2 regions of the Brevibacillus composti genome follow, and region 1 is predicted to be linked to the other one. Evidence: a T-box and tRNA genes for the amino acid it is inferred to sense, from the RefSeq annotation. Region 1 holds a T-box; the other holds one or more tRNA genes.
The links. The T-box of region 1 lies ahead of argS (arginine--tRNA ligase). A T-box ahead of a tRNA ligase gene usually reads a tRNA of that ligase, here a tRNA-Arg.

Region 1 (17,880 bases):
AATCTCGGCCAAAGCCTGTTTTTCCGCCTTTCATTTTCAGCGGTTGTTTCAGGCCATCACCGGTTTTTCGGTGCAGGAATACATTCGCAAGAGAAGGCTGTCCGAGGCTGCCGTGCTGTTGAAGGAGACCCAGAAAAACGTGCTGGAGATCGCCGTTGGCTATCAATACGGTTCGCAAGAGGCCTTTACCCGCGCCTTCGAAGCCTGTTTTGGCGTCACGCCCGCCAAATACCGGAGAGCCGCCACGCCGCTTCCCTTGCAAAAAAAGATGAACTTTTTTGCCTATCAAAAAAAGGAAAAGGGGACCTTATCCGTGAACAAACCGACCATCGTGGAATGGAATGCCATCGACATCATCGGCTACCGCTATCAGACCAACCTGCGCCATGAACAATACCTCGCCGACATTCCCCAGTTCTATGCCGATTTTGGCAGCAAGCAGTACTTCCAGCACATTCCCCACAAGACCGCCCCGGATATGGCTTACGGCATCTCCTGCGACTTCCGGGATGACGGCGGATTTTCCTTTATCGTGGGGGAAGAGGTAAACGCCGCCTTGCTGGACGCTGAGCCGACCCGCGCGCTCCCCGAGGGCTTCGTCCATTTTCAACTGCCCCCCGGGAAATACGCCGAATTCAAAGTGAGCGGCGGATTCGAGCAGCCACAGCATGTTCGCTCCTACATCTACGGTATCTGGCTGCCCATTTCCAACTACGAACGGAGAGAAGGACCCGACTTCGAAATCACCGATGTGGTGAACTCCTCCTATCCCGATCTGATCAAAATGAAAATCTACATACCGGTAGATTGAGCAAATTGTCATCTCCATCCCCTTTTGCTATGATGAGACCGAAGCCAAGCAAAAGGAGCGAAACGCTTTGGATCCACTACTTCCCACAGAAAAACAGGAATTCCTCTCCCGTCTGGAAACGGTGAAGAATTTGGATGAGACCGATTTCGAGACGTACGCGATCGTCAAGGATCGGGAAAATGGCCAACACTATTTGCGCTATTCCTTTACCCATATCAATTTGTCCGAGGGCGGCCGGAAAGACGAGTTTGATCATTTCCTGCCGCTTGCCTCCGACGACGTGCTCGCGATCCTCTTCGGCGAACAGCCGTACCAGTTTCCGGATCAGTGGAAGCGTGCCTATCTGCGCAGCGGCACCGACGACCGCCTGATGCCGTTTGACCCCAGCGAAAACCACGACCTGGAAAAGGACGCCGAAGCGGAACTGGCCCTGCTGGCCAAGCTGCAGCAGTTCAAGCGGAAGTGGGAGGACGCCGATGATAAGGAAGCCTTGACGCGCGACCTGTTTCGCGATCTGGACGAGATCATCAAAAAAACGGATGAATAAAGTTGCAGAAGCGCTCCCTTTTTCGCTATACTAAAAGGAATGACAGGGATCGATGATGAGGACAGTACTCCGCCTGACATGCCCAAGCGAGCCGGGGATGGTGAAAGCCCGGTGCAGGACGGCGACAGGAAGCGCACCTCGGAGATTGCAGACTGGACGGCCATGCGGACATTCCAAAATGGCAACAGGTCTGCCGGGACTGCCCGTTAGCGCAGAAAAAGCGGCGATGCTGCCGGGGAAAATCGGGCAGCATGGCAAGAAGAGTGGCACCGCGGGAGCATACCTCTCGTCTCTTGTTCGTACGGAGACGCAGGGGTTTTTTATTTTTTCATCGTGAAAGGAGTTTTTCGACTTATGAGTTACAAACATCAAGTGGCCGAAATGATTTCGAAGGCCTTGTCCCAAATGGGTGTGGATACCCTGAATGCGGAGCAGGTCCGCGCCATGCTGGAGACTCCGCCGAACCCGGCGATGGGCGATGTCGCGTTTCCTTGCTTCCAGCTGGCCAAAGCGCTGCGCAAGGCACCGCCGATGATCGCGGCGGAACTGGCTGGACAGATCGCCGGGGCCCCCGTTCGCGAGGTACAGGCGGCCGGCCCGTACGTGAATCTCTTTCTCGACCAGCAAGAGGTAGCGGCGCAGGTCATCAGCACCATCCTCTCCGAAGGCTCCTCCTACGGCAGCCGTGACATCGGCCAAGGACGCAATGTGCCGATCGACCTCTCCTCGCCCAACATCGCGAAGCCGTTTTCCATGGGCCATCTGCGCTCCACCGTGATCGGAAATGCGATCGCCAACATCATGGAAAAGCATGGCTACCGCCCCGTGCGGATCAACCACCTGGGCGACTGGGGCACGCAGTTCGGCAAGCTGATCGTCGCCTACCGCCTGTGGGGGGACGAGGAAAAGGTAAAAGCGGAGCCGATCAAGGAGCTGCTCAGCCTCTATGTCCGTTTCCACGAGGAGGCGGAAAACGATCCCTCGCTGGAGGATCAGGGACGCGAGTGGTTTAAAAGGCTGGAGGACGGAGACGCCGAAGCGCTCCACCTGTGGCAGTGGTTCCGCGACGAATCGATGAAGGAATTCATGAAAATCTACGAGCTGATGAACGTCAGCTTCGACTCCACGCACGGGGAAGCCTTCTACAACGACAAGATGGACCGCGTCGTCACGCTGCTGGAGGAAAAAGGACTGTTGACAGAATCGGACGGCGCCCTGGTCGTGACGCTGGATGAGTACGACATGCCGCCTTGCCTGATCAAAAAGTCGGACGGCGCGACCCTGTACGCGACGCGCGATTTGGCAGCCGCTCTCTACCGCCACGACACCTACGATTTCGCCAAGGCGCTCTATGTGGTCGGCAACGAGCAGCGCCTCCACTTCCAGCAGCTCTACAAGGTGCTGGAAAAAATGGGCTTCGAATGGGCAAAAGAGATGTATCATGTGCCGTTCGGCATGATGCTGAAAGACGGCAAAAAGATGTCTACGCGCAAAGGCAAGGTCGTCCTGCTGGAAGAAGTGCTGACGCAGGCGATCGAGGATGTCAAAAAAGTGATCGAGGAAAAAAATCCTTCGCTGGAGAACAAGGAAGCCGTCGCCCGCCAGGTAGGCGTGGGGGCTGTCATCTTCCACGACTTGAAAAACTATCGCCTCAACGACATCAACTTCTCCTGGGAAGAGATGCTCACCTTTGAAGGCGAAACCGGGCCGTACGTCCAGTACACGCATGCGCGCGCCTGCTCCCTCCTGCGCAAGGGCGGCTACACGCCAAACACTTCCGTCTCCCTGACAGCGGAAGCACTGGACAGCAAAGAAGCTTGGGCCGTGGTCACCCTGCTCCATGCCTTCCCGGAAGTGATTGACCGCGCGGCCAGCCAGTTTGATCCGTCCCAAATCGGGAAATACGTGATCGATGTGGCACAGGCCTTCAACAAGTTCTACGCCAACGTCCGCATCCTCGCGGAGGAAGAAGCGGTGAAAGCCGCCCGTCTGCAGTTGGTGGCCGCAGTCGTGGTCGTGCTGAAGGAAGGGTTGCGCATCCTCGGCCTGTCTGCACCGGAAGAGATGTAAGAGACCGCAATAAAAAGCGACAACTGCAGAAAAACCGCTGAAGCTTGGCATGCAAGCCTTCAGCGGTTTTTCCCATTTTCCTGTCAATCCTCTTTTCTCGCCGGCTTCCCGAACCAGACCTTGGCCAGCTGCTCCACTGCCTGTTTGGACAAAGAGCGCTCCTCCTGCACCTGTCCCCCCTCATCGACGAGGCGGTACAGCAGGGACTTGTCGTCAGCCGGGTCCGACTTGGTCTCCAGCTTGTACGCCCCGATCGCGCCTGCCGCCGTCCATTCCTCGATCATGATCTGGTACTCGCCGGGGGCCAGCTCGATGTAATCCTCTTCCGTCAGATCGATGATGGCGTAGCCGTCGTGCTCGATTTCCGCATCGTATGTATGGCCGTTGGCTCCCTGATAGAGAGCGAGCTCCGCCGGATCGTTCAGGTTCTCCTGCAGGTTGGTAAAATCTTCAATGGTTACTTTTACTCGTCTTTTCACGTAAGGCTCCTCCTCGGTTCTGCAACAGACAATTCCATCCCTCACTCTACCATACACGCGGTTCATTTTTCCACAGGCAGACGTGTGTCCTCGGTCTGCGCCAGCTGCCGGACGAGAGCGATTTCCTGTTGATGGCCGCCGTCTGCCGGAGCAGGCGTCTCCAGGATGATCGGCAGATCGGCCAGCTCGGGCGTCTGCAAGAAACGGGCGATGGCTTCCGCCCCGATCTCTCCCCTGCCGATCGGGGCATGGCGGTCACGGCAGGAACAGCACGGGTAGACGGAGTCATTCAGATGAACCGCTCCCAGCAAGGCCAAATAGCCGCTGCTTCTCATCCGCTCCGCCACCTCGTCCCAATTGTCCCCGCGCCACAGTCCGCTGGCGAAGGCGTGGCAGGTGTCCAGACAGAAGCCGACTTTCTCCGGTGCCGCGAGCAGCGAGCGCACCTGCAGCAGCTCCTCGATGGTGGTCCCCATCCGTCCGCCCACTCCGGCGTTGTTCTCCAGCAGGATCTTGGCTTGGCCGCTCCAGTCCGCCAAAAGCTCGTTCAGCATCTGGATTATCCGCTTGTACCCTTCCAGCGGATCCGGCCCTTTGAAGTGTCCAAAATGGACGACGACACCGAGCGATCCGCATGCTTCCGCGATCTCCAGGTCATTGCGCAGATGTCTGACCGTCAATTCATACAGCTCCGCCTCCGCCGCGCAGAGATTGATCGGATAGGCAGTATGTGCGATGGAACGGAGTCCGTGATCCCGGCTGAAGCGGCGGCAAGCCTCCGCATCCTTTTTGTCAAAGTCCTTGATGCCCATGCTGCGCGGATTTTTAGGAAAATACTGAAAGGCATTGGCTCCGATGGCATAGGCAGTCCGGGCGGCTCCCAGATAACCGTTTCGGATGCTGATATGGCAGCCGATGCGCACGCGTAATCCCCCTCTCGGTGCTGTTTGCTATCCAGTCTCCCCACTCGCGTACCGTTTCACTCTCCATTTTGTTTTCCCCCTTGAAAGGAGAGGGTGGTTCGACCGTACGAAGGCACCCTTGTCATTAAAAAAGGACTGTCCACGCATCTGGACAGTCCTGCCGCTCCTGTAGGAAGCGAGCGGCATGCATTACTTGACGATTAACAGCGGCGTGCGGGTACGGTGGATGACTTTAAAGGTGACGCTGCCCATCAGGGTTCCCGCTACGCCGCCCAAGCCGTGATGACCGAGCACGATCACATCGGCCCCGCTTTCATGGGCGACATCCTTAATTGACATCGATGGATCGCCGATCAGGACTTTGCTCTCATAGGGAACCTGCGCCGCCTCGAACATGTCCCGATACGGACGGAGCGTCTGTTCTCCCCATTCCTCCAGGGTCGCCGCATCTTCCCAGCCGATGCCGTACACGCCTGCATAGCTGGCAGGAGGAATCACAGCGGTCAGCAGGATGAACCGGGCCCCCTGCTCTTTGCCCAGCCGGATGGCCTGGGCCGTCGCCCGCTTGGCATGGTCGGATCCGTCTACAGCGACCAGGACGGTCTTCCATTTTTCGTTGACTTGGGCATCCTCCGGCACCAAAAAGACAGGGATATCCACATCATGAATCGTCGGATAGCTGACGCTTTGCATCAAAAATCCGGTCATCCGGCCATAGCCGTGCGTCCCCATGACGATCGCCGCGTACCCGTCGCGCGCATGGGCGGCAATGACTTCAGGCGGCTCTCCAAACTGAATGACCATCTCACAGGGCACCTGGCTCGCCTGCACGAGCTCCTCGATGCTCTTCAGATCCTCTTTGGCCTCTTCCAGCTGAAACTCTTCGACGGGCTTGTTGCCCAGCTGATTGACGACAAAGCGCGCGGAGAACGGAGGAATGGCGTGGAGAAGGGTAAGGCTGTCCTCCTGCTTTGCCAGTGCGAGCGCGAACTTGACGGCCTGCATGGATTGGGGCGTTTGATCGACCGGGACCAAAATTCTTGGCATCATGCATCATCCTTTATCTTCACAACTCGGGCGGGAGCAGCATTGCCCTGTTCTGTCTTCATTGTAGAGGATGGTCCCGATGCCGTAAGTAGGGAAACTCCCTGATCTTTCACGCCGCACTCCCTGATTTCTACTTTTTTACTCCAAGATGCCTGTGATAAAAATGGTTGGCTCTTCGCTTAAATCCACGTCGCGAATCTCATGGTCCTCTCCTGTACGGTGATGGCCGGCTCTCTCTTTGCGGATGATCCGCACCACGGGACGGGAGGGCAGGCCCCTGTTCTGATCGATGACAACGCCCACTTCGCCGGTGCTCAATCGCAGCGAGGTGCCCGTCGGGTACATCGCAATCGTCCGCAAAAAGTGAACCACCATCGCGTGGTCAAAACGTTTTTCCGCAAGGCCCATGATGCGCTCGCATGCCTCGTACGGCTGAAGCGTCTCCTCTTCTGTCGAAAACGGCGAAATGAAATTGTCATACGCATTGCAAATGGCGACGATTTTTCCGAAGTCGTGAATCTCCCCTCCGGTCAGTCCGCGCGGGACTCCGCTCCCATCGACCCACTCGTGATGCTGCAGCGCGATATGCGCGGATACGATGCTCATCTCGTGTTTTTTCCGCAAAAGGTTAAAGCCTGTCCAGGTATGATGGCTCTCCAGACTGTCCTGCTTGTAGATCGAAGTCTCCCCTTCGTCCCGCGCCACTTTGCCGATGTCGTGAAGCAGGGAGCCGATGGCCAATTCCTTGAGCTGGTTTACCGAATACCCCAGGCCTACTCCCATGACGGTCGCCATCATGCACACGTTGAGAGAATGGATGTACAGCGCATTGTCATTGGTGCGAATTTCGCCCAGGTTTAAAAGGACGCGACGATTCCGCAAGGTCTCGTCGACGATATGGTTCACCGATTTCTGAAGTCCGCGCACATCCACCTCTTTGCCGGCCTGAACGCATTGTATGGCCCCGGAGAGGTTGCGAATGGCGTCTTTTCGAGTCGTTTCGGTCAGGACCTCTTCTGTTTTTACATCCTGCAGATGCGGGTCTTTGATGCTGATCATCGTCACGCCATAACGGCGCAATTTATTGATCATTCCGACGGTGAGCTGCACATCGGTCTGCAGCAGGGTCAGTCCGTCACTTGTGTAAATGCTTCGGCCGAGGATATCTCCCGGCTCCACTTGTTCCAAGCTGACATATTTCATATGGGGTCGTCCTCCTGATTTCCTACTCCCCTGTTGCGTTCGGTTCTCCCTATCTTACCACGAAAAATGGGAGAGGAAGGCAAAAAAAAGGCCGCTCGGGGCCTTTTCCTCACTCGTCTTCCTTTCGTTTCATCACACTGTATGGCCCTCTGACCATGGTGACCTGCTCGCCTTGCTGCGTCATCTCCAGCTTGTGCAGGATATCCTCCAGCACGGTCGTTAAGGTCAGCATCAGCTCGCCGGTATGTACGGGTGTGCGAAAGTAGTGTCCGATCATCTCGTACCCTTTTCGCTTGTAGGCGTCCGCATCGGCTTCGTCCATCGCCTCGCCCAATTCCTCAATCAACTCCAGGAGCGATTTTCGGGTTCGCTCGTAGACATCCAATCCGGTAGTCGGCTTGGTCTCTTTGTCACTGCTCATTCCCGCTCCCCCCTTTCTCTCTTTAGCGTGAACAAGAGGACTGGCCGCTATTCATTTTTTTCGGTTTTCGAAACAGGGACAGACAAACAGACGGTTTCATCGGCATATGATAGCTTTTGCCAAAAAAATGAATACAGGAGTGGTGATGACCATGTGCGGAATTACCGGATGGATCGACTGGGAGCGGGATGTCCAAAGCGAGCCCGCCCTCGTGGAAGCCATGACAAAAGCATTGACAGATCGGGGACCGGATGAAGCGGGGATCTGGTTCTCCCCCTCCAAGCACGCAGCCTTTGGTCATCGCCGCCTGATCGTCGTGGATCCCGCAGGAGGCAGGCAGCCGATGACGAGGCGGCGGGATGACGGAACAGCGTATACGCTCGTCTACAACGGTGAATTGTACAATACCGCCGATCTGCGCCAGGAATTGATCGGCCGCGGCCACCGCTTCCGCTCCCACTCCGATACGGAAGTATTGCTCGCCGCCTACATGGAGTGGGGGGCCGATTGCCTGCATAAGCTAAACGGCATCTTCGCCTTTGCCGTCTGGGAGGAAAAAGCGCAGCGACTCTTTCTGGCCCGTGATCGCCTGGGCGTCAAACCGCTTTTTTTCGCGCAACGGAAGAGTGCCTTTCTCTTTGGGTCGGAGCTGAAAGCACTGCTGGCCCATCCGCTGGTTGAGCCTGAGGTCGGCAAGGAAGGACTGGCGGAAATCTTCGTACTCGGCCCTTCCCGCACGCCGGGTCACGGGGTTTTTCAAAATGTGTGGGAACTTCGCCCGGGCTATCATCTGACAGTCACGCGCGATGGCGTGCGGGAGCAGAAATACTGGGGACTCGTCAGCCACCCGCATGAGGATGATCTCAGCCGGACGGCTTTGGCCATCCGCGAGCTGCTCTATGACTCCATCGCCCGGCAGCTCATATCCGATGTACCGATCGGCACCCTGCTCTCCGGAGGGCTGGACTCCAGTGCGATCACGGCCATCGCTGCGGCTGTCTTTGCGGAGGAAGGACGCGGCACGCTGCGCACCTATTCAGTCGACTACGCAGACAACGACCGCCATTTTCAGACGAGCGAGTACCAGCCGGGCGACGACGCTCCCTACGTCCGGCTGATAGCGGATCGCTTCGGCACGAAGCATCAAACGGTCCTGCTGGAGAATACGGCCTTGACCGATGCGCTGCGCGCCGCTCTTCAGGCCCGTGACCTGCCCGGGATGGCCGACGTGGATAGTTCGCTGTATCTGTTCTGCCGAGAGATCAAAAAGGAGACGACCGTCGTCCTGTCCGGGGAATGCGCGGATGAGATGTTCGGCGGATACCCCTGGTTTTACCGTGGGGAGATTCCGGGCCAGCGGTCTTTTCCCTGGCTGCAAGCCACCAGCGAGCGGGCGGCCTGGCTGTCCCCCGAGATGAGGGAATGGATCAAGCCGGAGGCGTACCTCAAACGGCGCTATGAAGAGGCGCTGGACGAAGTGCCCCGGATGCCCGGCGAGAATCCCGCCGAAGCGCGGCAGCGCGAACTGTTTTTCCTCAATCTCACGCGGTTCATGAGCACACTGCTGGATCGGAAGGACCGCATGAGCATGGCCGCCGGTCTCGAGGCCCGGGTCCCTTTTTGCGATCACCGGCTGATCCAATACGTCTGGAACATCCCGTGGGAGATGAAAAACACAGGCAATCGGGAAAAAGGCATTCTGCGGCTGGCTCTGGAGGGAATTCTCCCGGAAGAGGTCCTGTACCGAAAAAAAAGCCCCTACCCCAAGACGCATCATCCCGCCTACACGGAAGCGGCTCGCTCCTGGCTGCTCGGAGTGCTGGACGACCCGGACTCTCCGCTCCGGCCATTGATCGACGTTACGGCCGTGAAGCGTTTTGCTCAGGGGGAAGCGCCGGCATCCGGCAAGCCTTATTTTGGACAGCTGATGGGCGGCCCGCAGATGTTTGCCTATTTGGCCTCCATCGATCTGTGGATGCGGACCTACAAGGTCACCGTCACTTCCTGAACTTCGGAAATAAGCCGGAGCGCGTTCCATCCGCATGTCCCGAACATATAAAAAAACCGTCTGAATCTCAGACGGTTTTTGTCTTCACGTAGGAAGCAAGGAATGCTATAAGCCAGGTTCTGTCTCTCCCGTGCTGCAAACGGATCCTCTCCTCGCACCAAGAGCGGCAGTCATCTATCTATGGCGCACCAGGCGCCATCCGTCCCTCCGTTGAATTCCTTCAGGACGGTTCCCCTACCAAATTTGGGTTTCTCGCTCGCAGGGTTTACCGCGTTCCATCTTTCCTGTCGCCAGGAAAGCTACGTTTCTGTGGCACTTTCAGCGTACTCGGGTCTCAGGGAGAACCCTTTCTGCGCCGTCAGCGAAGCCGAAGCCTCACTGCCCTGGTTTGCACCAGGTACGAACACTCCAGACATCTCAGTCTGGGCGAGCCTGGACTTTCCTCTACCGCCGACCCGAAGGCCGCGGCAGCGACTACCCACATTCCTTGCCCACTCGAATGAATCGGCAACAAATAATGTATCATATTGCGACTGCTACCGTCAACCAATGTCTGCTGGAAACACTGGCAAATTGTGAATAACGCTCTGCTGTAGTACAATATGAGTTGTTCTTGGATCGTGAAACTAGCATAACTTGGAGGAAAAGATCTATGCTGCTTCTGCCTTTTGAAAATCACGTTCCCCGCATTCACGAGTCGGTCTTTTTGGCAAAAGGGGCCGTCGTCTCCGGTGATGTGGAGATCGGCGAAGATTCGACAATTTGGTACAACACCGTCATTCGCGGGGATATCGCCCCTACCATTATCGGCCGCCGAGTCAGCGTGCAGGACAACAGCACGCTGCATCAAAGCCCGGGCAATCCGCTGATCCTGGAGGATGAGGTCACCGTCGGACATAATGTCGTCCTGCACAGCTGCATTATTCGCCGTGGCGCTTTGATCGGCATGGGCTCCATCATCCTGGACGGCGCGGAGATCGGCGAGGAAGCGCTGGTCGGTGCAGGCGCGCTGGTGCCGCCGGGCATGAAAGTGCCGCCGCGCACGCTGGTCGTCGGCTCCCCAGCCAAAGTAAAACGGGAATTGACGGAAGAAGACTTCAAAGAATTCAGGCGCATCCGCCAATCTTATGTGGACAAAGGAAAACTGTATCGCAAGTTGGAAGAAGAACCGCTCACCCGCAGTTGACGGCCGGGGAGCGGTCTTCTTTTGTTCTTTCAGAAAGCCGATCTTCGCAAGCGGACTTTTGGCTTTCACTATTGGACTTGCGGCAAGCCGGGTTTTCCCAATCAGGCGGCTTGTTTGGCTTCACGCACCTTTTGGCGCATGTAGTCAAACTGACGGTAGGAGCGGATCGCGGTCTCCAGATGGATCCGGCTGGGCTCCTTTGTCGTAAGATGACGCTGAAAGAAGCGGGAGAGGCGGTACAGCCCTCCGCAGTATTTGCGCAGAATGCGATCTGCCGTCATGCCGAGCACGATGCCGAGAAAGCCGGCCGCCACGCTGAAAGCTAACGGAACAAAGGGAACCGCCAGCAAAAACGCCGCAAAAAAGCAGACGACCAGATTGGTCGAGCAGCCGTCGTTGACAATATCCGCCCGGCCGATCTCTTCCCAGGCGTCGAGCCGTTTTTCACCCCGGTAGCTGAATACTTTATGCTCGGCTCCGTGGAATTTTTTCAGTTCGCGGGGAAAGACAAAGTGAAATCCGGCCCCGTATACGGCCGCCCACCACGGATTGAGAAAGGCCCACTCCGGAGAGAGGAGGGCCGCCGCCACGTACAGCAGGAGAGCCGCATGAAACAGCTGATAGTACCAGGGAAAGGAGAAAAAAATGCGCATCCACAGCTTGCCGATGGTCCGCAGGGTGATTTTTTCCGCCCATACCTCGATGACGCCGTCTTTGACCTCGGCGCAGGCGAGCACATGACGGTCGTGAAAAAGAACACCGCGAGAAAAAGAGATTCCCATCACCATTATCTATTCTCCTTCCGTTGCTTCATCAGTATAATAAGAAGAATGTACGCAGAATGAAGGAGGGGTCTATCCATGATCCGCATGGTACCAACTACACCGCTAACACCGAGTCACGACCCGTGGGAGCCATTGTTTCACGCGACTCCGCCTGCATACAAGCTGACCAGTGTGGAATTTACCGTCACCAACCTGTGCAATCTCCGCTGCGAGCACTGTGCAGTAGGCGACACGCTGCGATTCAAAGACGATCCGGCACTGCCGATTGAGACGATCCTGCGTCGTCTGGATGAAGCGCAAGACCTCGCTACCCTCAGTATAACAGGCGGGGAACCCATGTACAGTGAACGAACCGTCAAAGAGTTTATCCTGCCGCTCCTGCGCTATGCCGCAGACCGGGGGCTTCGCACCCAGATCAACTCCAATCTGACGATGCCCTTCTCCCGATATGAGCTGATCCTGCCCTATATAGATGTCATGCATATGTCCTGGAACTGGGCCTCGCCCGAGGAGTTCCATACCATTGTTTACGCAAAGAGCAGGCAAACGGTTTCGGCCAAACAGGCGGAGCAGCAGTTTCGCGCGATCTGGGAAACGGCCGGAAAATTGGCGCAATCCGGCGTATTTGTTTCCGCGGAAACCATGTTAAACAAGCGAACCTTCCACCAATTGCCAACCCTTCACCGGCAGATTCAGGAGATGGGCTGTCTGCGCCATGAGGTTCATCCGATGTACGCCAGCGATTTTGCCCGCGATCTGGAGGTGCTTACCCTGCCAGAGCTGCGCCAAGCGATTCATGAACTGCTCGATGTGCGAAATGAAGAGCTGTGGATGCTGTTTGGCACCCTGCCGTTTTTTGCTTGCAGCCCGCTTGCGGAAGATCGGGAGTTGATCCAGCGATTGCGCCGGGCAAAGAATGTCACGGTGAGAAACGACCCGGACGGGCGCAATCGGCTTAACGTAAATATCTTTACCGGCGATGTCATCGTGACGGATTTCGGCGATGTCGCTCCGCTGGGCAATGTCCAGACAGACCGTTTGGACGCGATGTTTACCGCCTGGCAAAAACATCCGCTCAACCAAAACATCAACTGCTTCTGCCCGGCTGCCGCATGTGCCGGCCCCAATCTGCTGGTTGCCAACACCTACTATCCGGGTGAAAACTTCACCAAGCGAAAAGCGCTGGTCTAATGGGCATGCTAACCCTGAGGTGATGGGTATGAGCAGAAGGAGAAGAAGGCCTCTCGTCCCCGGGGCACAGGCCGGACTGGACCGACTGAAGGCACAGGTGGCCGGGGTCCGGGAGCCGGACGAGGCCAAGTACGAGATCGCCCAAGAGCTGGAGGTGCCCTTGCAGAAAGGGTACAACGGACAGCTTACCTCCCATGATGCTGGCCGGATCGGCGGCCATCTCGGGGGCCATATGGTGAAAGAGCTGGTTCGCATGGCGATGGAGCAGCTCCCCCGCAAATAGAAAAACCGCATCCGTGTCCGATGCGGTTCTTTCGCGTAAATGTCAGCGAAGCCGGTCCAATCGCTTGGCGCTTCTCCTCACGGGCCCAAGCATGGAGCGGCTGATGCTGTTTACTTTGTGAAACGAATCAAACATCTGATCCAGGACCTCGACCAGTTCCCGCACCTGCACCACTTTTCCGTAGACGCCGTCAAAATGGTGGCGAACATTTTTGGCATTCAGCCGAAGCATGACCGCACCTCCTCTGTATCTCTTCTACCACCCTATGCACATCCGGCAAAAGCGGGTCCCTGCTATTTCTGGTGAAAACGCCCATTTTTTTTTTATTGCTTTTGGAAGCAGCTGGCCAGTCCCCCGAGAGGTTTTCCAATAGATAGCGAAAAGCGATAAAGTGGAGTATCGCGGCTATGCTGAGAAGAAGCATGAAAAAGGGGCCATCCCACCGTCTAAACCAGCCGGTTGGGAGGCCCCTTTTCTCATTACGTGGTGCGCGGCCGCGGCCGTGCCTCAAGACGCGTCACGCGCTGCTCCAGCCGATCGACTCTGCGATCCAGGTCACGGATGTTGCGCTCTGCACGGTCCATCCGCTCATCGAGACGGCGGATGCGGCGGTCTATATCCGTCGTCGGGGGCGGTGTCGGCACAGGCGGTCTGATCGGGACGTAGATGTTTTGCCCGATGTAAATGTAATACGGAGCAGGAATGTTATTGACGCGTATCAATTCTTGAACCGGTACACCAAAGCGGGCGGCAATGGCGTTTAATGTATCCCCGGGTTGGACTACGTAATTCACGTAAACCACTCCTTTTTTGTTTTTGATTCGTTATTAACCTATGCCCGCCCGCCTTGCCGCGAAATAAACCAACACCTATTTTCAAAAGAATGGTTGTTTACCCATGCCAGATGCCGTGACGAGAACTGGCATACTGGTCGCATCCAGTCCATCCCGCCTCCCAGCATTTGCTTGTATGATGCAATTTTCCACCAGTTGGTTCCCGCCGTTTTTAAGAGCAGCTCGCAGAAGGGGGCATGGTCACCGGCTCCTGGCGGCCCCAAGCGGCTCCTTACAGCCCCTCCCGTCACTGTCTTTGCCGGACGAAAAAAAAGCCACCAGTGGCAATCACTGATGACTTGTACGGTGAATCGGTCACAACTTGTTTATTTGAATACCGGCTCTGCAAACTGCGCCAGTTTTTCCAGCGAGCTTTTTTCCACGTCGGCATGCAGGCTGTTGCCGTGAGAGTCCATGGTCACGATCGCCGCAAAGCCGTTTACGCGCAGGTGCCACATCGCTTCCGGAATACCGAATTCCATGAAGTCTACCCCTTCTACCTTTTCAATGCAGTCGGCGTAGTATTGCGCCGCTCCGCCGATCGCATTCAGGTACACGGCCCCGTGCTCGCCCAGCGCTTTCAGGGTTTTGGCTCCCATGCCGCCTTTTCCGATCACGGCGCGAATGCCGAACTTTTTGATGATGTCCCCTTGGTACGGCTCCTCGCGGATGGACGTGGTCGGTCCTGCCGCTTTGACATGCCACTCGCCCTGTTCGTCCTTCAGCATCACCGGACCGCAGTGGTAGATGACGCCGCCGTTCAGATCGACCGGGCAGTCGTGGTCCATCAGGTATTTATGCAGGGCGTCGCGGCCGGTATGCATGATGCCGTTAATGATCACCACGTCGCCTACCTTGAGGCTGCGGATCTGCTCCTCGGTAATCGGCGCTTGCAGCACTACTTCACGGCGTTCTGCCGGCTGCTCGGCGGCAGCGTCCAGATTCATCTCCACCGGTTCATCCTTGTAGAGATAGCGCTTGATTTCGCCAGTTTCCGGGTTGATGCGGACGCCTTGACGGCGGAACGCCCAGCAGTTGTACGCCACAGAGACGAAGAAGCTGGCCGGCAGCCTGTTTTCCACGCCGATCTTGCAGCCGAGCAGGGTGGATGCGCCGCCGAAGCCCATGGTTCCGATGCCCAGCTCGTTCGCTTTTTCCATGATGTACGCTTCCAGCTCAGCCAGCTCCGGAATCGGGTTCACATCATCGACACGGCGGAACAGCTGGTGTTTGGCCAGCGCATAGCCGGAGGTCCGGTCGCCGCCGATGCCCACGCCGATGAAGCCGGCGCTGCAGCCCTGTCCTTGGGCTTGGTAGACGGAGTGCAGGATGCATTTGCGAATGCCGTCCAGATCGCGGCCTGCTTTGCCCAGCCCTTCCAGCTCACAGGGGAGGGAGTATTGGATATTTTTATTCTCACAGCCGCCCCCTTTGAGGATCAGCTTGATTTCGACTTCGTCTTCTTCCCATTGCTCGAAGTGAATGACAGGCGTTCCGGGTCCCAGGTTGTCTCCGCTGTTGGCTCCGGTGAGCGAATCTACCGAATTGGGACGCAATTTGCCGGTTTTGGTCGCCTCTACCACAGCTTCGTAGATCGCTTTTTTGATCACGAGCTGATTCACCCCTACGGGCGTTTTGATTTCAAACGTCGGCATACCGGTATCCTGGCAAATCGGCGATACATTGTCTTCCGCCATCTTGATATTTTGGGCGATGGTAGACAGCGAGAGGGCCGCACGGGTACCCTGGTCTTCTTTTGCTTTCGCGTCATTGATGGCGCGGCGCACATCTGGAGGGAGATTGGTCGAGGTCTCCGTAATCAGCTCCAGAATACTTTGCTTCCATGTATCCATCCTTGTCCGCTCCTTTTTGTATATGTTTTTCGATGTATGAAACCGCCTTTCATTATATCACACCCGTCCCTACTTTTGTCCGCTGAAAGTGCCCCTCGGTGTGTGAAACATTTCCGGATGCTCGCCGTCCTATAGGAAGAAAAAGGAGGGATTATCGTCGTGAAGAAAACGATTGGTTTGCTACTGTCAGGGGTCCTCCTCTTTGCCTTGGGGATTGGGCTGCAGGGAGTGTATGGGGATCGTCCACCAGTCGCCGTGGCGGAAGAATCGCCTCCCTCTCCCCAGCGTGCAGCGGTCTCACCTGAGGAGGAAGAGCCGCTGCCTGTCGTCGGCTCGTATCCATCTCTCAAAAAGCTGCTGAAGACCTATGAAGATAGCTTGGTGGTCTATGAAACAGAAGTGTCTCTCTCCGATGGAGCCGCTCCGGTGCAAGAAATGGCCCGCGTGGAAAGCATGAAAACAGCCAGTGCTCCCGCTATGGATTCCGCTGACTTTTCTGTGACCAATGTGCAGGTGCAGGGCGTCGATGAAGCGGACGTCGCAATGACCGACGGAACCTATCTGTACCAGGCCACGCCCGAGGAAGTCCGGATCATTCGCGCACAGCCTGTGGATCGCATGGAGGTGGTCAGCCGGATCAGCTACGCGGACCAATCGTTTCACCCGCTGGAACTCTACCTCGATGAAAAGAGACTGGTTGTGATCGGCCACTCCATGCCCCCAGCGGTACGGGATTACCCCGCCGTGAAGAAAAAGAAGGCGGCGCCAGCACTCCCCCCCAGCTACAGCACGCTGGTGCAGGCACTGGTCTATGATGTGACCGATAAGAGCGCACCCCGGCTGACTCGCACGCTGGAAGCCGACGGCCACTACGTCTCCTCCCGCAAAATCGGGTCCAACCTGTACTTGGTAACCAACAAGCCGATCGACAGCCATCTGCTCTACGCGTCCGAACAAGGTGCTCTCCCGATCTACCGAGACTCGGCCCAGGGGAATGCCTATCAAACGGTCCGTTTTGACGAAATCCGCTATTTTCCGGAGATCGTCAGGCCTGAATACCTCATCGCGGCGGGAGCCAATCTGGACGACCCGAAGCAGCCGCTCTCCATCCACACCTACCTGGGGGCGGGTGAGAACGTCTACGCTTCTCCTGACCATCTGTACGTAGCCCTAACCGGGCGCCAACATTCACCTGCGCTGGAAAAGGCTCCCTCGCTGCTTCCCAGCCGGCGCGCGCCTGCTCCGCCCGAAGAGGTGCAGACTACGCTCTACCGGTTCTCGATGAAAGCCGGGACTCTCAGCTACACGGGGAAAGGGTCGGTACCCGGCCGATTGCTGAATCAGTTTTCCATGGATGAGCATGAGGATCATCTGCGGATCGCCACCACTACGGGGGATATGTGGCGGACGGACGAAGGTACTTCCAAAAATAACCTCTATGTTCTGGACAACAAGCTGAAGCTGGCCGGAGTGCTGGAAGGCATTGCCCCCGGCGAGAAAATATACGCGGTCCGCTTCATGGGCGATCGCGCGTACATGGTCACCTTCAAGCAAGTCGATCCGCTGTTTGTTATCGATGTCCGCAATCCCGCTGCACCGCAAGTCCTCGGCGCGCTGAAAATCCCGGGCTACAGCGATTACCTCCATCCCTACGATGAAAATCACATCATCGGGTTTGGCAAGGACGCTGTCGCCGACAAGGAGACCGCCTTTTACCAAGGCATGAAGCTCGCCCTCTTCGATGTAACGGATGTGAACAATCCGCGCGAGAAGTTTCAAACGGTGATTGGCGATCGCGGGACCGATTCCGAGCTTTTGCGCAATCACAAGGCGCTGCTCTTTTCCAAAGAGAAAGAGCTGCTGGCCTTCCCCGTCAGCGTCCATACGCTGTCGCATGCACAAAAAGCTGCCGGCCAGGCGAGTGCGTTTGGGGATTTTTCCTTCCAGGGCGCCTATGTCTACCGGTTGAATAAAGACGAAGGCTTTGCCTTGCGCGGCCGGATCACGCATCTCGATCCCGACGATCTGAAAAAAGCCGGCCATGACTGGTATGACAGCGCCAAAAACATCGAGAGGATCATCTACATCGGCGACACCCTGTACACACTCTCCCGCGATAAGGTGAAAGCGAACAACCTGCAAACGCTGACGGAATACAGAACATTGCACCTGTCCAAATAAAGGAAACCATCTGTCAAGCGTGCAAATTCTGTGCTACTATTAACAGGAGACGCAGCAAA
Region 2 (8,170 bases), 2.2 Mb from region 1:
TGAGGGAAAGGTGAAAAGCACCCCGGGAGGGGAGTGAAATAGTACCTGAAACCGTGTGCTTACAAATAGTCGGAGCCCGATAATCCACCCACGAAAGTATTACTTTCGCGGGGCCCGGAAATGGGTGACGGCGTGCCTTTTGTAGAATGAACCGGCGAGTTACGGTAGCGTGCGAGGTTAAGTCGAAGAGACGGAGCCGCAGCGAAAGCGAGTCTGAATAGGGCGCAAGTACGTTGCCGTAGACCCGAAACCGTGTGATCTAGCCATGTCCAGGGTGAAGGTAGGGTAACACCTACTGGAGGCCCGAACCCACGCACGTTGAAAAGTGCGGGGATGAGGTGTGGCTAGCGGTGAAATTCCAATCGAACTCGGAGATAGCTGGTTCTCCCCGAAATAGCTTTAGGGCTAGCCTCGGATTGGGACCCCGCCGGACGCGAGCGTAAGCTTGTGTCCGGTGGGACCCTTAGAGTCTTGGAGGTAGAGCACTGATTGGGCTAGGGGCCCTCATCGGGTTACCGAACTCAGTCAAACTCCGAATGCCAATGACTTATGTCCGGGAGTCAGACGATGAGTGCTAAGATCCATCGTCAAGAGGGAAACAGCCCAGACCATCAGCTAAGGTCCCCAAGTGTATGTTAAGTGGGAAACGATGTGGAGTTGCCCAGACAACCAGGATGTTGGCTTAGAAGCAGCCACCATTTAAAGAGTGCGTAATAGCTCACTGGTCGAGTGACTCTGCGCGGAAAATGTAACGGGGCTAAACATACCACCGAAGCTATGGCAGTCCTTACGGACTGGGTAGGGGAGCGTTCCAAGCAGCGGTGAAGCCGTACCGGAAGGAGCGGTGGAGCGCTTGGAAGTGAGAATGCCGGTGTAAGTAGCGAAAAGACAAGTGAGAATCTTGTCCACCGAAAGCCTAAGGTTTCCTGGGGAAGGCTCGTCCTCCCAGGGTTAGTCGGGACCTAAGCTGAGGCCGAAAGGCGTAGGCGATGGACAACAGGTTGATATTCCTGTACCACCTCTGTTCCGCTTGAGCGATGGCGTGACGCAGGAGGATAGGGTGAGCGGCCTACTGGATGGCCGTCCAAGCAGCAAGCCTGGTGTGTAGGCAAATCCGCACACTATCAAGGGCAAGCTGTGATGGCGAGGGAAATTACAGTACCGAAGTCCCTGATTTCACACTGCCAAGAAAAGCGTCTAGCGAGGAACAAGGTGCCCGTACCGCAAACCGACACAGGTAGGCGAGGAGAGAATCCTAAGGTGCGCGGGATAACTCTTGCTAAGGAACTCGGCAAAATGGCCCCGTAACTTCGGGAGAAGGGGCGCCCCGGTAGGGTGAGGGTCCCCGCCTGATGCGAGCGTAAGCTTGTGTCAGGTGGGCCGAGCCCGAGGGGGCCGCAGTGAAAAGGCCCAAGCGACTGTTTAGCAAAAACACAGGTCTCTGCGAAGCCGCAAGGCGAAGTATAGGGGCTGACGCCTGCCCGGTGCTGGAAGGTTAAGGGGATGGGTTAGCTTTGGGACCCTGCCGAACGCGAGCGTAAGCTTGGGTTCGGCGGGCCGAGGCGAAGCTTTGAACCGAAGCCCCAGTAAACGGCGGCCGTAACTATAACGGTCCTAAGGTAGCGAAATTCCTTGTCGGGTAAGTTCCGACCCGCACGAAAGGCGTAACGACTTGGGCGCTGTCTCGGCAAGAGACCCGGTGAAATCATAATACCTGTGAAGATGCAGGTTACCCGCGACAAGACGGAAAGACCCCATGGAGCTTTACTGTAGCCTGGTATTGGAACTTTGTGCATCATGTACAGGATAGGTGGGAAGCTGAGAAGCAGGGGCGCCAGCCTCTGTGGAGCTGTCGGTGGGATACCACCCTTGATGTACGGAGTTTCTAACTCGTCGCCCTGATCGGGCGAGAGGACCATGCCAGGTGGGCAGTTTGACTGGGGCGGTCGCCTCCTAAAAGGTAACGGAGGCGCCCAAAGGTTCCCTCAGAATGGTCGGAAATCATTCGTAGAGTGTAAAGGCAGAAGGGAGCTTGACTGCGAGACCTACAAGTCGAGCAGGGACGAAAGTCGGGCTTAGTGATCCGGTGGTTCCGCATGGAAGGGCCATCGCTCAACGGATAAAAGCTACCCTGGGGATAACAGGCTTATCTCCCCCAAGAGTCCACATCGACGGGGAGGTTTGGCACCTCGATGTCGGCTCATCGCATCCTGGGGCTGAAGTAGGTCCCAAGGGTTGGGCTGTTCGCCCATTAAAGCGGTACGCGAGCTGGGTTCAGAACGTCGTGAGACAGTTCGGTCCCTATCTGTCGCGGGCGTAGGAAGTTTGAGGAGAGCTGTCCTTAGTACGAGAGGACCGGGATGGACGCACCGCTGGTGCACCAGTTGTCACGCCAGTGGCACAGCTGGGTAGCTATGTGCGGAAGGGATAAGCGCTGAAAGCATCTAAGCGTGAAGCCCCCTCCAAGATGAGACTTCCCACAGCGTTAAGCTGGTAAGACCCCTCATAGACGATGAGGTTGATAGGTTCGGTGTGGAAGCGCGGCAACGCGTGGAGCTGACGAATACTAATCGGTCGAGGACTTATCCACAACCAATCGCTTAGCAAAGCATGCATATCCAGTTTTGAAGGTGCGAAACAGCACAAGCTGGTTCCTTCAAAATGTTCCTCGGTAGCTCAGTTGGTAGAGCAATCGGCTGTTAACCGATCGGTCGGGGGTTCGAGTCCCTCCCGAGGAGCCATAACATGGAGAGTTACCCAAGAGGCCGAAGGGGACGGTTTGCTAAACCGTTAGTATGCGTAAGCGTAGCGAGGGTTCGAATCCCTCACTCTCCGCCATTTTAATAACTTCAAAGACAGTGGCGGTGTAGCTCAGCTGGCTAGAGCGTTCGGTTCATACCCGAAAGGTCGGGGGTTCGATCCCCTCCGCCGCTACCATCCTAAGTTGCGGTCGTGGTGGAATTGGCAGACACACCATCTTGAGGGGGTGGCGGGGCGACCCGTGCGAGTTCGAGTCTCGCCGACCGCACCATAACAGTTCTTTTACAGATGGCCCGTTGGTGAAGCGGTTTAACACAGCAGCCTTTCACGCTGTCATACAGGGGTTCGAATCCCCTACGGGTCACCATACTACCCCGTAAAGTGAAGTGAATGCTTTGTAGCGACACCGAGTACTTTACGGGGACCCCAAAAACAACTGTTGAGGGGTATCTGGAGGCTTAGCTCAGCTGGGAGAGCATCTGCCTTACAAGCAGAGGGTCGGCGGTTCGATCCCGTCAGCCTCCACCATTTAAAAGGATGGTCAGCTAAAAGCGCCACGTCCTGTGGCAACGCTGACACTCGATCGTTCTGATCATCGCGGGATGGAGCAGTCTGGCAGCTCGTCGGGCTCATAACCCGAAGGTCGCAGGTTCAAATCCTGCTCCCGCAACCAAATTTACTTGTACTACGTCGAGATAATCCTCTTCGGTCAAGTAAAATCTTAGTCCCCGCAGGGGGCAACCAAAACTACATATGGAGCTGTGGTGAAGTTGGAGTTCACGCCGGTCTGTCACACCGGAGGTCGCGGGTTCGAGTCCCGTCAGCTCCGCCATCTTGTCCTTTGGTACAGATGGCAATGATGATTTGTTATCACTTTGGCTCGGTAGCTCAGTCGGTAGAGCAGAGGACTGAAAATCCTCGTGTCGGCGGTTCGATTCCGTCCCGAGCCACCATCAATTCCATGTAAATTGAATCATGCCGGTGTAGCTCAATTGGTAGAGCACCTGACTTGTAATCAGGGGGTTGTGGGTTCAAGTCCTATCGCCGGCACCACGTTGGGGTATAGCCAAGCGGTAAGGCAACGGACTTTGACTCCGTCATTCCTAGGTTCGAATCCTAGTACCCCAGCCACTTGTTTTGAGCCATTAGCTCAGTTGGTAGAGCATCTGACTTTTAATCAGAGGGTCGAAGGTTCGAGTCCTTCATGGCTCACCAGTTTATTCCTTCTAGCGGTTCCCAATGAAACATGCGGGTGTGGCGGAATTGGCAGACGCACCAGATTTAGGTTCTGGCGGGCAACCGTGGGGGTTCAAGTCCCTTCACCCGCACCATAGTGATTGGGATTTGACGAAAATTGTACTATCTCATGTTATGCGGACGTAGCTCAATTGGTAGAGCGTCGCCTTGCCAAGGCGAAGGTCGCGGGTTCGAGACCCGTCGTCCGCTCCATTTATTGCAAAAATGCCCCACTCCGGGTTAACCTGTGCCCTTAGCTCAGCTGGATAGAGCGTTTGACTACGAATCAAAAGGTCGGGAGTTCGAATCTCTCAGGGCACGCCATACTTTTACAAGAAACAATCAGGGTAGGAAAACATCCTACTCTTTTTTTCATAGCCACTTTCTCAATTTTACAAAGATTAACGGTTTTTTCCTTGTAACTTACGGCAGGTTATCTTACCTTAGGTATAGGTTTCCATCTCTCTTTCCAAGAAAATCAAGTAAAATAAGAAAAGAGTAGAAGCTGTGTCCGCATTGATCGAGTGACTCGATCACATCGGCATTTCGTGAGCGTGCAAAACAGCTTAATTACGCTGGAACAGGAGTTGTATCTCGTGAACGTAATAAAACTGGATCACCCTCATCCTTCCGTAGAAAAATTGATTCATAATATTGAAAAAGTATTGATTGGCAAGCGTTCGATTATTGAGTTTTGTGTCGCGGCCATCTTGGCAAACGGCCATGTCTTATTGGAAGACGTCCCGGGCGTCGGCAAAACGATGCTGGTGCGCTCCTTGTCCAAATCGATCGGCGCGGAGTTCAAACGGATCCAGTTTACCCCTGACCTGTTGCCAACCGATGTAACAGGTGTGGCCATCTTTAACCAAAAAACAATGGAATTCGAATTTAGACCGGGCCCGATCTTCGCCAATGTCATTCTCGCGGACGAGATTAACCGGACTTCCCCCAAAACCCAGTCTTCATTGCTGGAAGCAATGGAAGAGCGCTCCGTCACGATTGATGGACATACCTACCAGCTTTCCAGCCCCTTTTTCGTCATGGCTACGCAAAATCCGCTGGAGTACGAGGGGACTTTTCCGCTCCCCGAGGCACAGCTGGACCGCTTTTTGATGCAGCTCAGTTTGGGCTATCCCACTTTAAAAGAAGAAATGGAAATGCTAACCCGCTTATCGCAGAGCAATCCGCTCGAAACACTGGAGACGGTGATTACGGCAGAAGAGCTGTCAGACATCCAGAAGCAGGTAGCCACGGTCAGGGTCTCCGAAGGAATCCAGGAGTACATCGTCCGCCTCTGCCAGCGTACCCGAGAGCATCACAACGTATACTTGGGAGTCAGCCCGAGGGGATCCCTCGCACTCTTCCGTGCCACCCAGGCACTGGCCTTTGTACGCGGGAGAGACTATGTCATTCCCGACGATGTGAAAGAGCTGGTACCGGTCACCTTTGCGCACCGCATCATTCTCAAACCGGAAGCGCGCCTGGAAGGAGCCACGACTGAGCGAATTCTCTCCGCGATACTTGCGGAAACGCGTGTTCCGGTCAGTTGAGGTGGGTGAACCGATATGAAACAACGCCGCTTTGGGAAAATCAAAACCGCACTTCTTGTTCTGGTTGCGTATGTGTTTGCCATGTTTCAGGGCGGGTTTGCCAGTTGGTTTTTGTTCTACAGCAGCCTTGTGTTTCTCGTCTATGAAATTTGTGCCTATTTCTTGATGTTTCACGCGCTGGAGGTCACCCGGGAGGTAGACCGTGCCCGTCTCCAGGAGGGCGAGGATGTGATCGTCACAGTACGGTTGCGCCGCCGTTTCTGGTTCCCGCTGGGCTGGAACATGGTCACCGAGCCGCTGCCGGATCGCTTGGCAGGAGTTTACGAGCCTCACCGGCAGTTGATTTTTCCCTGGTTTAAAAAAGAGACCTCATTTAAGTACGTGATCCCCAGTCTGCCCCGCGGCCACTACCGCATGAGCGAGTGCGTCATTAGCGGCGGAGACTTTTTTGGATTTATCGAACGGAAAATCAGCATGCCGCTGGCGAATGATTTTCTGGTCTACCCGTCCTATCAGGAGATGACCCATTGGGCGCTGGGGGACGGGAGCTTTAGCGGGACTGTGCATATTGCCCATCGCCGCTCCGACGATGTAGCTGCCGTGCGGGGCGTGCGGGAGTATCACCGCGGCGATCGGCTCAGCCAAATTCATTGGCGGGCCTCTGCGCGGGGCACAGGACTCAAAACCAAGGAGTTTGAGCACCAGGCGATGAACCAAGTGCTCTTTTTTCTGGATGTGGAAAAGGAGCACTACCGCGAGCAAAGCACGCAGCTGTTTGAAGCAGCCGTGAAGCTGACCGCGAGCCTGGTCGCTTATGCCAATCGGAACCTGTATCATTATGGCCTTGCCTACAAGCAGAGAGAGCGGGTGGTGATTCAGCCCGCTTGCTCGCATACGCAATTTATCCGCGTATTTGATCACCTGGCCCGCGTCATGCCGGAGGGGACGGATTCCTTTTCGCGCATGCTGGGACGCGAGGCATTGGAGCAACCGCCGGGAGTGACGCTGGTCCTCGTCACCCCCAAGATCGACAAAGAGATGATCGCGCGCCTTCTCCATCTCTCGCAAAAAGGGCGGCATATTCATCTGCTGCGGATCACCGCCGCTGCGATCCCGACGCCGGAAGAAAAACAGGCGATGCAGATGCTGGCGGCTGGCAAAGTGACCTGCAAAACGGTCCATCTGAATGAGATGCTGGATGCGGGCAGGATAGGAGGTGTCTCGTGATGAGCATATGGAGACGTCCGCAGGGACTGGAGTGGGCGGCAGCGCTATGCCTGTTTCTCATGCTCAGGGAGTGGCTGCTGCCTTTGGGCGAGCTGACAGACACAGGGACCCTCTGGCCGTTCTACGTAATCGTCGCGGGCATTCTGCTGATCGATCTGGTCGTTCCCTACCGCTGGCTGACGTTTCCGCTCAAGCTGGCGGGCATCTTCTGGGTGGTCCATCGGGATTTTTCGGATACGGCCTTTTTCAGCAAAGACTGGCTGATCCAGGTGTACACGAGCCTGCTGCGGGATCTACCCTTGGCGATGCAACAGGACTGGACCACGATGCTGCCGCTATCCCGGAACCTGCTGTTTGACCTAATGCTGGTCCTGTTGATCTCGATGGTGACGTATCTTGTGCTGGAGCAGCGGCAGGGCTTGTGGTTTGTCTTTTTAACCGAGCTATATCTGGCTGTGCTGGATACCTTCCTTCCGTACGAGGCGGACGGCGCCATTATCCGAACGCTCATCTACGGATTCCTGATGCTGGCGGTGGCCCATCTTCACACCATGTCCAGGCGGGCACCCGTCGTCGGAAAGAGCCGCTGGACGATCTGGAGGGCCCTGCTGGCTCCTGTGCTGATCGTCACATTTGCGGTGGGGGTCGCCTATGCCGGACCGAAAAAAGAGCCGATCTGGCCCGATCCCGTGGCTTTTCTCACGGGGAATAACGGGGCTGGCGTGGGCACGATGAAGAAGGTCGGGTACGACAATAATGACGAGAATTTGGGCGGTCCCTTTCAGCAGGATGACACGCTGGTCTTTGTCGGGGTGACCAATGAGCGCACGTATTGGCGGGGCGACTCCAAAGATGTCTATACCGGCCGCGGATGGACAAAAGGAGATCGGGAGTACCTGCTGATCCCGGATCCGGCCTCCTATGAGTGGAGCCAGATGCTCTATCAGGGTACGGAGACAAAGGACGTGACGGCCACGCTGGACTTCTCGAGAGGAGCAAGATTTTCGACGCTCTTTTTCCCGGGGCAGCTGAAAAAGGTGGCAAGTATCGAGCCGGCACAGACCATGCTCGTCTACGACCGAAATCATCAGCAGGTCGAACTGCAGTCGAGCAGGGAGAGAACCCGCATCGCGCCGGTTCGGCCGGAATCGTACCAGCTGGAAGCGGAAGTACCGGTGATCAGTGAAAAGGCGATCATGCAGGCAGACATGAATTATCCGGAAGAAATCAAGGAGCGCTATTTGCAGCTGCCTGCCGAAATGCCGGAGCGGGTCAAGGAACTGGCGCTCTCGATCACGAAAAATGCGGCGACCCCGTATGAAAAAGTGAGGGCGATTGAGAATTACCTTCGCACGGGGGGAGACTATAAATACGAAACCAAGGATGTGCCAGTCCCG

Region 2: it has a tRNA-Arg gene. The T-box ahead of argS (arginine--tRNA ligase) is inferred to sense a tRNA for this amino acid. The anticodon was not compared.

The regions. Positions count from the first base shown of each region.
Region 1 covers NZ_CP066308.1:2,680,201-2,698,080, forward strand. The annotation lists gene JD108_RS13690 (effector binding domain-containing protein) at 1-811, shown strand, start outside; gene JD108_RS13695 (hypothetical protein) at 879-1,358, shown strand; T-box leader at 1,402-1,655, shown strand; gene argS (arginine--tRNA ligase) at 1,713-3,428, shown strand; gene JD108_RS13705 (hypothetical protein) at 3,512-3,907, opposite strand; gene JD108_RS13710 (deoxyribonuclease IV) at 3,970-4,830, opposite strand; gene JD108_RS13715 (universal stress protein) at 5,020-5,880, opposite strand; gene JD108_RS13720 (HD-GYP domain-containing protein) at 6,016-7,080, opposite strand; gene JD108_RS13725 (hypothetical protein) at 7,190-7,501, opposite strand; gene asnB (asparagine synthase (glutamine-hydrolyzing)) at 7,653-9,509, shown strand; RNA gene rnpB (RNase P RNA component class B) at 9,613-9,995, opposite strand; gene JD108_RS13740 (gamma carbonic anhydrase) at 10,162-10,695, shown strand; gene JD108_RS13745 (DUF1385 domain-containing protein) at 10,797-11,483, opposite strand; gene yfkAB (radical SAM/CxCxxxxC motif protein YfkAB) at 11,556-12,671, shown strand; gene JD108_RS13755 (alpha/beta-type small acid-soluble spore protein) at 12,700-12,954, shown strand; gene JD108_RS13760 (hypothetical protein) at 12,997-13,185, opposite strand; gene JD108_RS13765 (LysM peptidoglycan-binding domain-containing protein) at 13,434-13,748, opposite strand; gene JD108_RS13770 (fumarate hydratase) at 14,114-15,640, opposite strand; gene JD108_RS13775 (beta-propeller domain-containing protein) at 15,800-17,821, shown strand.
Region 2 covers NZ_CP066308.1:507,926-516,095, forward strand. The annotation lists rRNA gene JD108_RS02735 (23S ribosomal RNA) at 1-2,590, shown strand, start outside; tRNA gene JD108_RS02740 (tRNA-Asn) at 2,666-2,741, shown strand; tRNA gene JD108_RS02745 (tRNA-Ser) at 2,748-2,838, shown strand; tRNA gene JD108_RS02750 (tRNA-Met) at 2,861-2,937, shown strand; tRNA gene JD108_RS02755 (tRNA-Leu) at 2,947-3,031, shown strand; tRNA gene JD108_RS02760 (tRNA-Glu) at 3,051-3,127, shown strand; tRNA gene JD108_RS02765 (tRNA-Val) at 3,213-3,288, shown strand; tRNA gene JD108_RS02770 (tRNA-Met) at 3,357-3,433, shown strand; tRNA gene JD108_RS02775 (tRNA-Asp) at 3,516-3,592, shown strand; tRNA gene JD108_RS02780 (tRNA-Phe) at 3,638-3,713, shown strand; tRNA gene JD108_RS02785 (tRNA-Thr) at 3,738-3,813, shown strand; tRNA gene JD108_RS02790 (tRNA-Gln) at 3,817-3,891, shown strand; tRNA gene JD108_RS02795 (tRNA-Lys) at 3,900-3,975, shown strand; tRNA gene JD108_RS02800 (tRNA-Leu) at 4,009-4,091, shown strand; tRNA gene JD108_RS02805 (tRNA-Gly) at 4,134-4,209, shown strand; tRNA gene JD108_RS02810 (tRNA-Arg) at 4,244-4,320, shown strand; gene JD108_RS02815 (AAA family ATPase) at 4,593-5,546, shown strand; gene JD108_RS02820 (DUF58 domain-containing protein) at 5,562-6,773, shown strand; gene JD108_RS02825 (transglutaminase TgpA family protein) at 6,773-8,170, shown strand, end outside.